Regions from separate parts of the Microlunatus aurantiacus genome, predicted to be linked through region 2. Evidence: predicted binding sites of a transcription regulator. Region 2 holds the regulator's gene; the other holds the start of a gene.
The links. Region 2 encodes HrcA, which represses chaperone genes, less so after heat shock. Its sites were predicted from a motif close to TTGGCACTCGNNNNNNNCGAGTGCCAA; they were not measured.

Region 1: groES (co-chaperone GroES) is a predicted target of HrcA. The motif match lies at 2,991-3,017, and genes of this name have one in related genera.

Annotation. Positions count from the first base shown of each region.
Region 1 is NZ_BAAAYX010000002.1:307,301-312,197, reverse strand. It holds gene ABD714_RS01630 (Gfo/Idh/MocA family protein) at 1-89, shown strand, start outside; gene ABD714_RS01625 (calcium-binding protein) at 188-748, opposite strand; gene groL (chaperonin GroEL) at 955-2,568, opposite strand; gene groES (co-chaperone GroES) at 2,581-2,877, opposite strand; gene ABD714_RS01610 (Nramp family divalent metal transporter) at 3,091-4,551, opposite strand; gene ABD714_RS01605 (hypothetical protein) at 4,638-4,897, opposite strand, start outside.
Region 2 is NZ_BAAAYX010000002.1:845,214-850,110, forward strand. It holds gene ABD714_RS04060 (LacI family DNA-binding transcriptional regulator) at 1-248, opposite strand, end outside; gene ABD714_RS04065 (MBL fold metallo-hydrolase) at 341-1,192, opposite strand; gene hrcA (heat-inducible transcriptional repressor HrcA) at 1,380-2,390, shown strand; gene dnaJ (molecular chaperone DnaJ) at 2,438-3,610, shown strand; gene ABD714_RS04080 (16S rRNA (uracil(1498)-N(3))-methyltransferase) at 3,607-4,350, shown strand; gene tgt (tRNA guanosine(34) transglycosylase Tgt) at 4,421-4,897, shown strand, end outside.

The DNA of each region.
Region 1 (4,897 bases), 540 kb from region 2:
CGACGGAGCAGTTCGTCAAGGTCACCAGCACGGTCGGACCGATCCCGCTGCTGCCCGAGGACTTCGACCCCTTCGCCGCGACCCTGTAGCGGCCCGCGTGGGGGGCCTCCCGACTGACTGAGGCCAGAACGACGACGGACGGCAACCCGGAACGGGTTGCCGTCCGTCGTCGTCGGAGCGCCCGAGATCAGTCGTCGCTGCGGTTCTGGTCCTCCCAGCGGTCTTCCTGGCGATCGCTGGCGTACTTCTGCTTGACGACGTCGGCGCCGGAGCCGCCGCTCACCTTGTCCGAGCCGGTGCCGCCCTCGACCAGGTCGCGACCGGAGCTGCCCCACAGCTTGTCGCGGCCGCTCTCGCCCTCGACGTGGTCGTTGCCGGAGCCACCCTTGATCGAGTCGTTGCCGGAGCTGCCCTCGAGGTCGTCGTGGCCGGAGCCTCCGTCGATCCAGTCGTTGCCGGACCCGCCGTCGACCTCGTCGTTGCCGGCGCCGGCGCAGATGACGTCGTTGCCGCCGTTGCCGTCGATCTCGTCGTGGCCACCGAGCGCGACGATCACGTCGCGGCCGCCGGTGCCCTCGATGTCGTTGTTGCCGTTGGTGCCGACGATGGTGGCCCGGTAGCCGTTGCAGGTGTAGGACGCCGCCTCGGCGCTCGGCGCGGAGAGGGCGGTCAACCCGAGGCCGAGACCCAGGGCGGCGGGGACGACGGCCCAGCGGGTGATGCGACGGGCGGTGGTGGTGATGGTCATGCCGAGCTCCTCTGCTTGGAGAGCGGGCCAGGTGCCCGTCTGAGGAAGATTCCACCGGTTCCCGATGAGACGCGGATGACGCCTGGATGAGGGAGGCCTCATCTGCATGAGGTCTCCCTCATTCGACCTCCGGAGCCCCCACCCTGAGAAACCACAGGGCCCTTCCCCCGAAGGGAAAGGGCCCTGCGTGCGTTCAGCGAGGAAGGTCAGTGCGAGTGACCGTGACCGGCGGCAGCCGGCTCCTCCTCCTCGGGCTTCTCCACCACGAGGGTCTCCGTGGTGAGCAGCAGCGAGGCGATGGACGCCGCGTTGGCCAGCGCCGACCGGGTCACCTTGACCGGGTCGAGCACACCGGCACCGAGCAGGTCGCCGTACTCGCCGGTCGCCGCGTTGAAGCCGTTGCCCGGCGTCATCTCGGCCACCTTGGAGGTGACGACGTAGCCCTGGTAGCCACCGTTCTCGGCGATCCAGCGGAGCGGCTCGGCCAGCGAGCGACGCACGATGCCGACGCCGACCTTCTCGTCACCGGTCAGACCGAGGTGACCGTCGAGAGCAGCGCCCGCGTGGATGATGGCGGAACCGCCACCGGCGACGATGCCCTCTTCGATCGCGGCCCGGGTCGCGGACACAGCGTCCTCGATCCGGTGCTTCTTCTCCTTGAGCTCGACCTCGGTGGCCGCGCCGACCTTGATCACGCAGACGCCGCCGGCGAGCTTGGCGACCCGCTCCTGCAGCTTCTCGCGATCCCAGTCGGAGTCGGTCCGCTCGATCTCGGCCTGGAGCTGCGCCACGCGGCCCTTGACCTCATCGCTCGAACCGGCGCCGTCCACCAGCGTGGTGTTGTCCTTAGTGACGACGATCCGACGAGCGCGACCCAGGGACTCCAGGCCGATCTGGTCGAGCTTCAGCCCGACCTCGGGAGCGACGACGGTGCCACCGGTGAGGATGGCGATGTCCTCGAGCATGGCCTTGCGACGGTCACCGAAGGCCGGGGCCTTGACCGCGACCGAGGTGAAGGTGCCGCGGATCTTGTTCACCACGAGGGTGGACAGGGCCTCGCCGTCGACGTCCTCGGCCACGATGAACAAGGTGCCGGACGCGCCGATGACCTTCTCCAGCAGCGGCAGCAGCTCGTTCATCGAGCTGATCTTGCCGGAGTTGATCAGGATGTACGGGTCGTCGAGGACGGCCTCCATCCGCTCCGGGTCGGTGACGAAGTAGGGCGACAGGTAGCCCTTGTCGAACTGCATGCCCTCGGTGAAGTCGAGCTCGGTGCCGAAGGTGTTCGACTCGTCGACGGTGATCACGCCGTCCTTGCCGACCTTGTCGAACGCGTCGGCGATCAGGGTGCCGATCTCGGCGTCCCGGGCGGAGATGGTGGCCACGTGGGACATGTCCTCGGTGGTCTCCACGTCCCGGGCGATCTCGCGCAGACGCTCGACGACGGCGGTGACCGCCGCGTCGATGCCCCGCTTGAGACCGATCGGGTTGGCGCCGGACGCGACGGCCTTGAGGCCCTCGTGCACGAGCGCCTGGGCCAGCACCGTCGCGGTGGTGGTGCCGTCACCGGCGACGTCGTTGGTCTTGGTGGCGACCTCCTTGGCGAGCTGGGCGCCGAGGTTCTCGTACGGGTCGTCGAGCTCGACCTCACGGGCGACGGTGACGCCGTCGTTCGTGATCGTGGGGGCTCCCCACTTCTTGTCGAGCACCACGTAACGGCCCTTCGGGCCGAGCGTGACCTTCACGGTGTTGGCGAGGATGTCGACGCCACGCTCGAGTGAGCGGCGCGCCTCCTCGTCGAACTGAAGGATCTTTGCCATGGGTTTCGTTCCTTACTTGGTGACGACAGCGAGGATGTCGCGAGCGTTCAGCAGCAGGAGGTCCTGGCCGTCGTACTTGACCTCGGTGCCGCCGTACTTGCTGAAGATCACGACGTCGTCGACGGAGACGTCGAGCGGGACGCGGTTGCCGTTGTCGTCGATCCGCCCGGGACCGGTGGCGAGCACCTTGCCCTCCTGCGGCTTCTCCTTGGCGGTGTCGGGGATGACGAGGCCGGACTTGGTGGTCTGCTCGGCCTCGAGCGGCTTGACGAGGATGCGATCCTCGAGCGGCTTGATCGTGGTGGACACGTTCAAACCCCTTTCAGTTGGAGTGCGTGTGTGTACGAGTACGGTGGTCGGTGCGTCGTCGCGGGTGCCGCCTCGACCGTTGGCACACTCCAGGGGAGAGTGCCAAAACGACATTAGCACTCCCCTTTGGTGAGTGCCAGCACCAGCCTGTGAAGCAGCCAAGACCTCGTACGGGTACGACCCAGGGCCCGGAACCCGCGCCCCCGCGGCGGGTCAGAACAGCTTGCGGAGCTGCTCGTTCAGGGCCAGCACGGCCATGAAGCCGAAGAACACCGTCGACCAGACCAGCGCCGCCACCCGGTAGCTGCGGACCTTGATGCTGTCGGGCAGGGCGGTGCGGTTCATCACCAGCAGCAGGATCGAGTAGATGAACATCATCACCCCGGCCGTGCAGCCGGAGATGACCAGCAGCACCAGCGGCTGGTCCAGACCCGCGAGCAGGATGGCGATGCCGATACCCACGATGGCCAGCACCAGGTAGGTGTAGAGCCGGCTCTCGGTGATCTCCCGGTCCCGCAGGTAGGTCGACTTGAGCACGTCCGCCATCAGCCGGGTGGTGTAGTCCACGATGCCGACGGCGGCGGCGAACAGGGAGAACGCCCCGATCGCCCAGAACAGGACGGCGAACCAGCCACCGACGACCTCGGCCAGCACCTGACCCTCGACCTGCAGGAAGCCGATGTTGTTCTCCACGTCGTCGCGGCCGTAGAGGGTCGCGCGCGCCAGCAACGACGTCGCCGTGATGGTCAGGATCGTGATCAGCACGAAGGTGGCCAGCTGCTCGACGTTGGCGAACTTCCACCACCGCTTCCAGCGGTCCCGGTTCTCGGCCGTGTCCCGGAAGACGTACGCGCCGACGAACCGGGCCGCGTGCTTCTCGCCGGTGATCGGGGAGACCAGGCTGGGCACGTGGGCACCCATGCCGAACCCCTTGTCCCGGATCCAGTTGCTCTGGCAGAGGTTCTGCCCACCGCCGGCGCCCGCGTACGCGATCGCGCCCATCATCAGCGCGAAGCCGAGCTCGGCGGGGAACCGGCCGAAGTTGGTGACCGCCTGCGGCAGCTCCGCCCAGGTGTCGCCCTTGACGACCAGGGCGAGAGCGAGGATGAAGAAGCCGCCGATCAGGATCACCTTGACCGTCAGCAACCGCTCGAGGGCGACGTAGATGCGCGGTGCGAGCGTGAGGATGAGCGCGACGACCACGAGGATGCCGATGGCGATCCACCGCGGCGTCCCGCCGAAGATGTACGACAGCATGGCCGCCGAGCTGGTCGCCCAGCCGGGCCACAGGTTGGCGAAGTAGGCCATGATCGCGAACACCAGTCCCCAGTGCCGCCCGAGCCGGTTGAAGCCGGTCAGGGCGGTCTCCCCGGTGGCCAGGGTGTAGCGCTCGATCTCCATGTTGAGGAACCACTGGGTGAGCACGCCGACGACGGCACCCCAGAGGAAGACCAGGCCGACCTGGCTGGCGATGTAGGGCCAGAGGATGAACTCGCCGGACGCGAGCCCGACGCCGGCTCCGACGATGCCGGGCCCGATGACCTTCAGCCAGCCGGAGGGTGGTTCGGGCAGATCGGCGACCTTGGGTGGTCCCAGGTGCTTGGTCCGCAGTCGGAACCCGGTCTCCGCCGGGTCGACGTCGAGGACCTTGCCGATCGAGGTGTCACTGGACATGCGCACGCCTCCTTGGGTGCCGCCGGTCCGCCCACCGTAGGGCCACCGGATCGACCTGTGAACCCTGACGCTCCGGACGGTGGACGTCAGCTGCGGTGACGCACGCGGGTCAGGGCCTCCTGGGCGACCCAGTGGCGACTGGAGTCGGGGGCGGTGATCTCGCAGACCAGGGTGTCGTCGATGACGGAGGTGGCCCGGATCACCGACACGTGCGAGGGCGGGATCTTTTTCCCGTCGTCGAGCGCGATCGGGGCAGCGGGGCGGACGACCGTGCCGACCGCGAGCGGCTTCGGCTTCAGCAGCCACATGATGATGAGCAGGATGGGACCGAGGATGATGCCGAGCA
Region 2 (4,897 bases):
CCACGGAGCACGCCGTGGAAGGTGGGGTTGCCGAGGTCGGGCACGACCACGGCGACGGTGTTGGTCCGGCCGAGCACCAGGCTGCGGGCCAGCGGGCTGGGGGAGTAGTCGAGCGCCGCCGCGGCGGCCCGGACGCGTTCGGTCATCTCCTGGTCGACAGCCCTGGTGCCGTTCATCACCCGCGACACCGTGGCGGGCGAGACCCCGGCACGGGCGGCCACGTCGGCGATGGTCGCCGGGCGCGCCATCCCCGCGTCCCTCACCGGATCGTCCAGTCGCTCACGGGACCATCCAGTCGCTCACGGGATCATCCAGGCGTTCATAGGGTCATCGTGCCCGATCAGGCGAGCGGTAGCCGCCGTTGCGGGTCCGCGGCGCGCGCCTGGGTGAGACCGGCGGCCAGCCCCTCGCGGACGGCGGAGAAGGGAAGCGCCCAGGTGCCGCGCTCCTCGGCATCCTCGGGTCGCACCCCCAGACCGGCCAGCCGGCTGATCTCGCCGGAGACGGCCGCGACCCGGCCGCGCTGCTCGAAGACCGCCTCCCGGTCCAGCGGCGCGCCGTGACCGGGCAGGATCACGGTCCGCTCGGTGGTCAGCCCGATCAGTCCGTCGAGGGTCGCCGGCCACTCGTGGGCGTAGGAGTCGGGCCCGTACGACGGGGGGCCGCTGGACTCGACCAGGTCCCCGGCGAAGACCACGTCCGCCCCGGCGACCACGACGACGAGGTCGCCGTCGGTGTGCCCGCGGCCCAGGTGAACAGCCTCGACCCGGACACCGCCACCCAGGTCGACGGCGGCCGCCACTGCCACCTCGCGACGGGGTCGGGGCAGCGACAGCTGGTCGACGCCCACCCGCTCCGCCTCGGCCGCCGCTTCCGGTCCGGCCAACCAGGGGCCGACGGTCTCGTGCGCGATCACGGCTGGCGCGTCGATGCCGCCGGCGCCGAAGGCGTGGTCGAAGTGCGCGTGGGTCAGCACCACCGCGGTCACCGGCAGCGCCGTCACGGCCGCGACCTCCTCGCGGAGCTGCCGACCCTGCTCCGGGGTGGCCCCCGCGTCGACGAGCAGTGCCGCCTCGGACCCGACCACCAGGCCGACGTTCACCGCTCCGGAGCCCTGGTCGTCGGGGAAGGGCACGACCGAGACGTAGACGTGGTCGGCCACGGCAGTGAAGGGGCCGGGGCGCTGGGTCATGTGACTAGACTGGCACTCGCTCTGTCAGAGTGCCAAAGATCCCGTCGCGAGCGACGGCGTAGCGAAGCGCCCGGCTCGGTCTGGACCACGAGAGAGCAACCACGCTCGGCGTGCGCGGACGGCGAGGGAGAGCAGAGTCACTCGGCGCGCGGCGGAGCAGCGAGTGACGACGAGCAGAGGAGAGGGTGTGGACGACCGCAAGCTGCAGGTGCTCCGGGCGATCGTGACCGACTACGTCTCCAGCCAGGAGCCGGTGGGCTCCAAGGCTCTCGTCGAGCGGCACAGCCTCGGCGTCTCCCCGGCCACCGTCCGCAACGACATGGCGGCGCTGGAGGAGGAGGGCTACATCACCCAGCCCCACACCAGTGCCGGGCGGATCCCGACCGACAAGGGCTATCGCCTGTTCGTCGACCGGCTCGGCTCGGTCAAGCCGCTGTCGCCGGCCGAGCAGCGGGCGATCCACACCTTCCTGTCCGGGGCCGTCGACCTCGACGACATCCTGCACCGGACGGTCCGGCTGCTCGCCCAGGTCACCCAGCAGGTGGCGATCGTGCAGTACCCGACGCTCAGCCACGCCGAGGTGCGGCACGTCGAGCTCGTCTCCCTCTCCAGCCAGCGGCTGCTGGTCATCCTGATCACCTCCACCGGACGCATCGAGCAGCGGGTGGTCGAGATCGAGCACACCGACGACGAGCTCACCCGGGTGCGCTCCCTGCTCAACGCGGCGGCGGTGGGGCAGGTCTCCAGCCAGGCGGCGGCCAGGCTGGGTCAGCTGCTCGCGGAGCTGCCGGTCGCGATCTCCTCGATCGGGCGCGGCTGCATCGCGACCCTGCTGGACATGCTCGGCAGCGACGCCTCCAGCCGGGTCGTGGTCGGTGGGATGCCCAACCTCACCCGGTTCGGTGACGAGTTCGAGACCACCGTACGACCGGTGCTCGAGGCACTGGAGGAGCAGGTCGTGCTCCTCAAGCTGCTGGGCGAGGCCACGTCCACCGACATCGTGACGGTCCGGATCGGCCGCGAGAACCCGTACGCGGAGCTGCAGTCCACGTCGCTGGTGGCCAGTGGCTACGGCACCGCGCTGGACAGCTGGGCCACCCTCGGCGTCGTCGGTCCGACCCGGATGGACTACCCCTCGACGATGGCGTCGGTACGGGCGGTAGCCCGGTACGTCGGTCGCTTCCTGGCCGAGGGCTGACCCATCGACCTCTCACAGAATCCAACCCTCCGAAGAATCTGGACACGATGAGCACCAACTACTACGAGATCCTCGGCGTCCCGCGCGAAGCGAGCCCTGAGCAGATCAAGAAGGCCTACCGCCAGCTGGCGATGAAGCTGCACCCCGACGTGGCCACCGAGGCGGACGCCGGTGAGCGGTTCAAGAAGGTCGCGGAGGCGTACGAGGTGCTCGGTGACGCCAAGAAGCGCGACCTCTACGACCGGGGCGGCGACCCGCTCGGTGGCGGGATGGGCGGTGGCTTCAACGGTGGCTTCGCCGGCGCGAACGGAGGCTTCGACTTCACCAACCTGGTCGACGCGATGTTCGGTCAGCAGACCGCCCGTGGTCCCCGGTCCCGGACGCGTCGCGGCCAGGACGCCCTGGTCCGGCTGGAGCTGGAGCTGGCCGAGGCCGCCTTCGGCACCACCAAGCCGCTGCGCGTCGACACCGCGATGCTCTGTCCCCGCTGCAGCGGCTCCGGTGCCCAGGAGGGCTCGAAGCCGGTCACCTGCGCCACCTGCCACGGCCAGGGCGAGGTGACCCACGTGCAGCGCTCCTTCATCGGTGACATCCGCACCACCAGCCCGTGCCCGACCTGCCGCGGCTACGGCACCGTGATCCCCAACCCGTGCGTGGAGTGCTCCGGCGACGGCCGCGTCCGCTCCAACCGCACCATCAACGTGAAGATCCCGGCCGGGGTGAGCACGGGCAACCGCATCCACCTGGCTGCTCACGGCGAGGTCGGCCCCGGCGGCGGACCCGCGGGTGACCTGTACGTCGAGCTCGAGGTCGCTCCGCACGAGGTGTTCCAGCGCGACGGTGACAACCTGGAGATGGTGCTGCGGATCCCGATGACGGCAGCCGCTCTCGGCACCGAGATCCGGGTGCAGACCCTCGAGGCCGATCTGGAGGACGCCGACGACGAGGACAAGGTCACCACGATCACCGTGCAGCCGGGCACCCAGTCCGGGACCCGGGTCGCTCTCGACGGTCGGGGCGTGCCGCGGCTGCGGTCGCACGGGCGGGGTCAGATGGGCGTGACGCTGATGGTGCAGACCCCGACGAAGCTGGACAAGGAGCAGCGCGAGCTGCTGCGCCAGCTGTCGGAGCTGCGCGAGGAGACCTCGGTCGAGGGCTCGGTGCAGAAGCACAACCAGGGCTTCTTCGGTCGGCTGCGGGACGCGTTCGCCGGCCAGTGAGCTCCGAACCGCTCTTCCACGCCGCACTGCCCGACCCGCTGCCGCGGCTGGGGGAGACCGTGCTGCTGGACGGTCCCGAAGGCCGGCACGCTGCTGTCGTGCGCCGGATCCGCCTCGGCGAGACCGTGGTGCTCGCCGACGGCGCCGGCCGCGCCGTCACCGGGCCGGTGGTGGCCACCGGCAAGCAGAGCATCACCGTCGAGGTGCTCGGGCACCGGGAGGAACCGGCCCCCGCGGTCCGGTTCGTCGTCGTCCAGGCGCTGGCCAAGGGGGACCGCGGTGAGCTGGCGGTCGAGCTGCTGACGGAGGTCGGCGTGACCGAGATCGTGCCCTGGCAGGCCGCCCGGTCCATCGTGCGCTGGTCGGGCGAGCGAGGCACGAAGGGGCTGGCCCGCTGGCGGAGCTCGGCGCGGGAGGCCGCGAAGCAGTCCCGCCGGTTGTGGGTGCCCACCGTGGCCGAGCCGATCGACACCCGCACGCTGGCCACGCGGATCGCGGCCGCCGACGTCGCCCTGCTGCTGCACGAGGACGCCGCCGCACCCGTGGCCTCGGTCAGCCTGCCGGAGTCAGGCGAGGTGCTGCTGGTGGTCGGACCGGAAGGCGGCCTCGCGCCGGACGAGCTGACCGCCCTGACGGCGGTGGGCGGTCGCCCGACGCTGCTGACGCCCCACGTCCTGCGGACCTCGACGGCCGGCGTGGTCGCCTGCGCGGGGCTGATGCTGCGTGGGCGGACGGGCTGATGCGGCGCGACGTGACGGAAAGGCGCACCTCGAGCCCGCGACACACCGGCGACACGCCGTCGGCGGCCTCGTGAGCGGCGCTTCTCCGTCACCGGCGCCGCCCTCCGCCCCGGGGACAGGTTTCGGCTTCGAGGTCGGCGACACCCTCGCCGGCGGAGCCGGCCGGACCGGCACCATCACCACGCCGCACGGCACCATCGCCACACCGGCTTTCGTGGTGGTCGGGACGAAGGCGACGGTGAAGACGGTGCTGCCCGAGACCGTGGCCGAGCTGGGTGCCCAGGCCGTGCTGGCGAACGCCTACCACCTCTACCTGCAGCCCGGGGCCGACGTCGTGGAGGCCGGTGGGGGACTGGGGCGGTTCATGAACTGGCCAGGTCCGACCTACACCGACAGCGGCGGCTTCCAGGTGATGAGCCTCGGGGTCGGCTTCAAGAAGGTGCTGGCGATGGACACCGCCGGGCTGGCCGACGACGACGTGGTGGCGGCCGGAAAGAACCGGCTGGCTGCGGTCGACGACGACGGGGTCACCTTCACCTCCCACCTG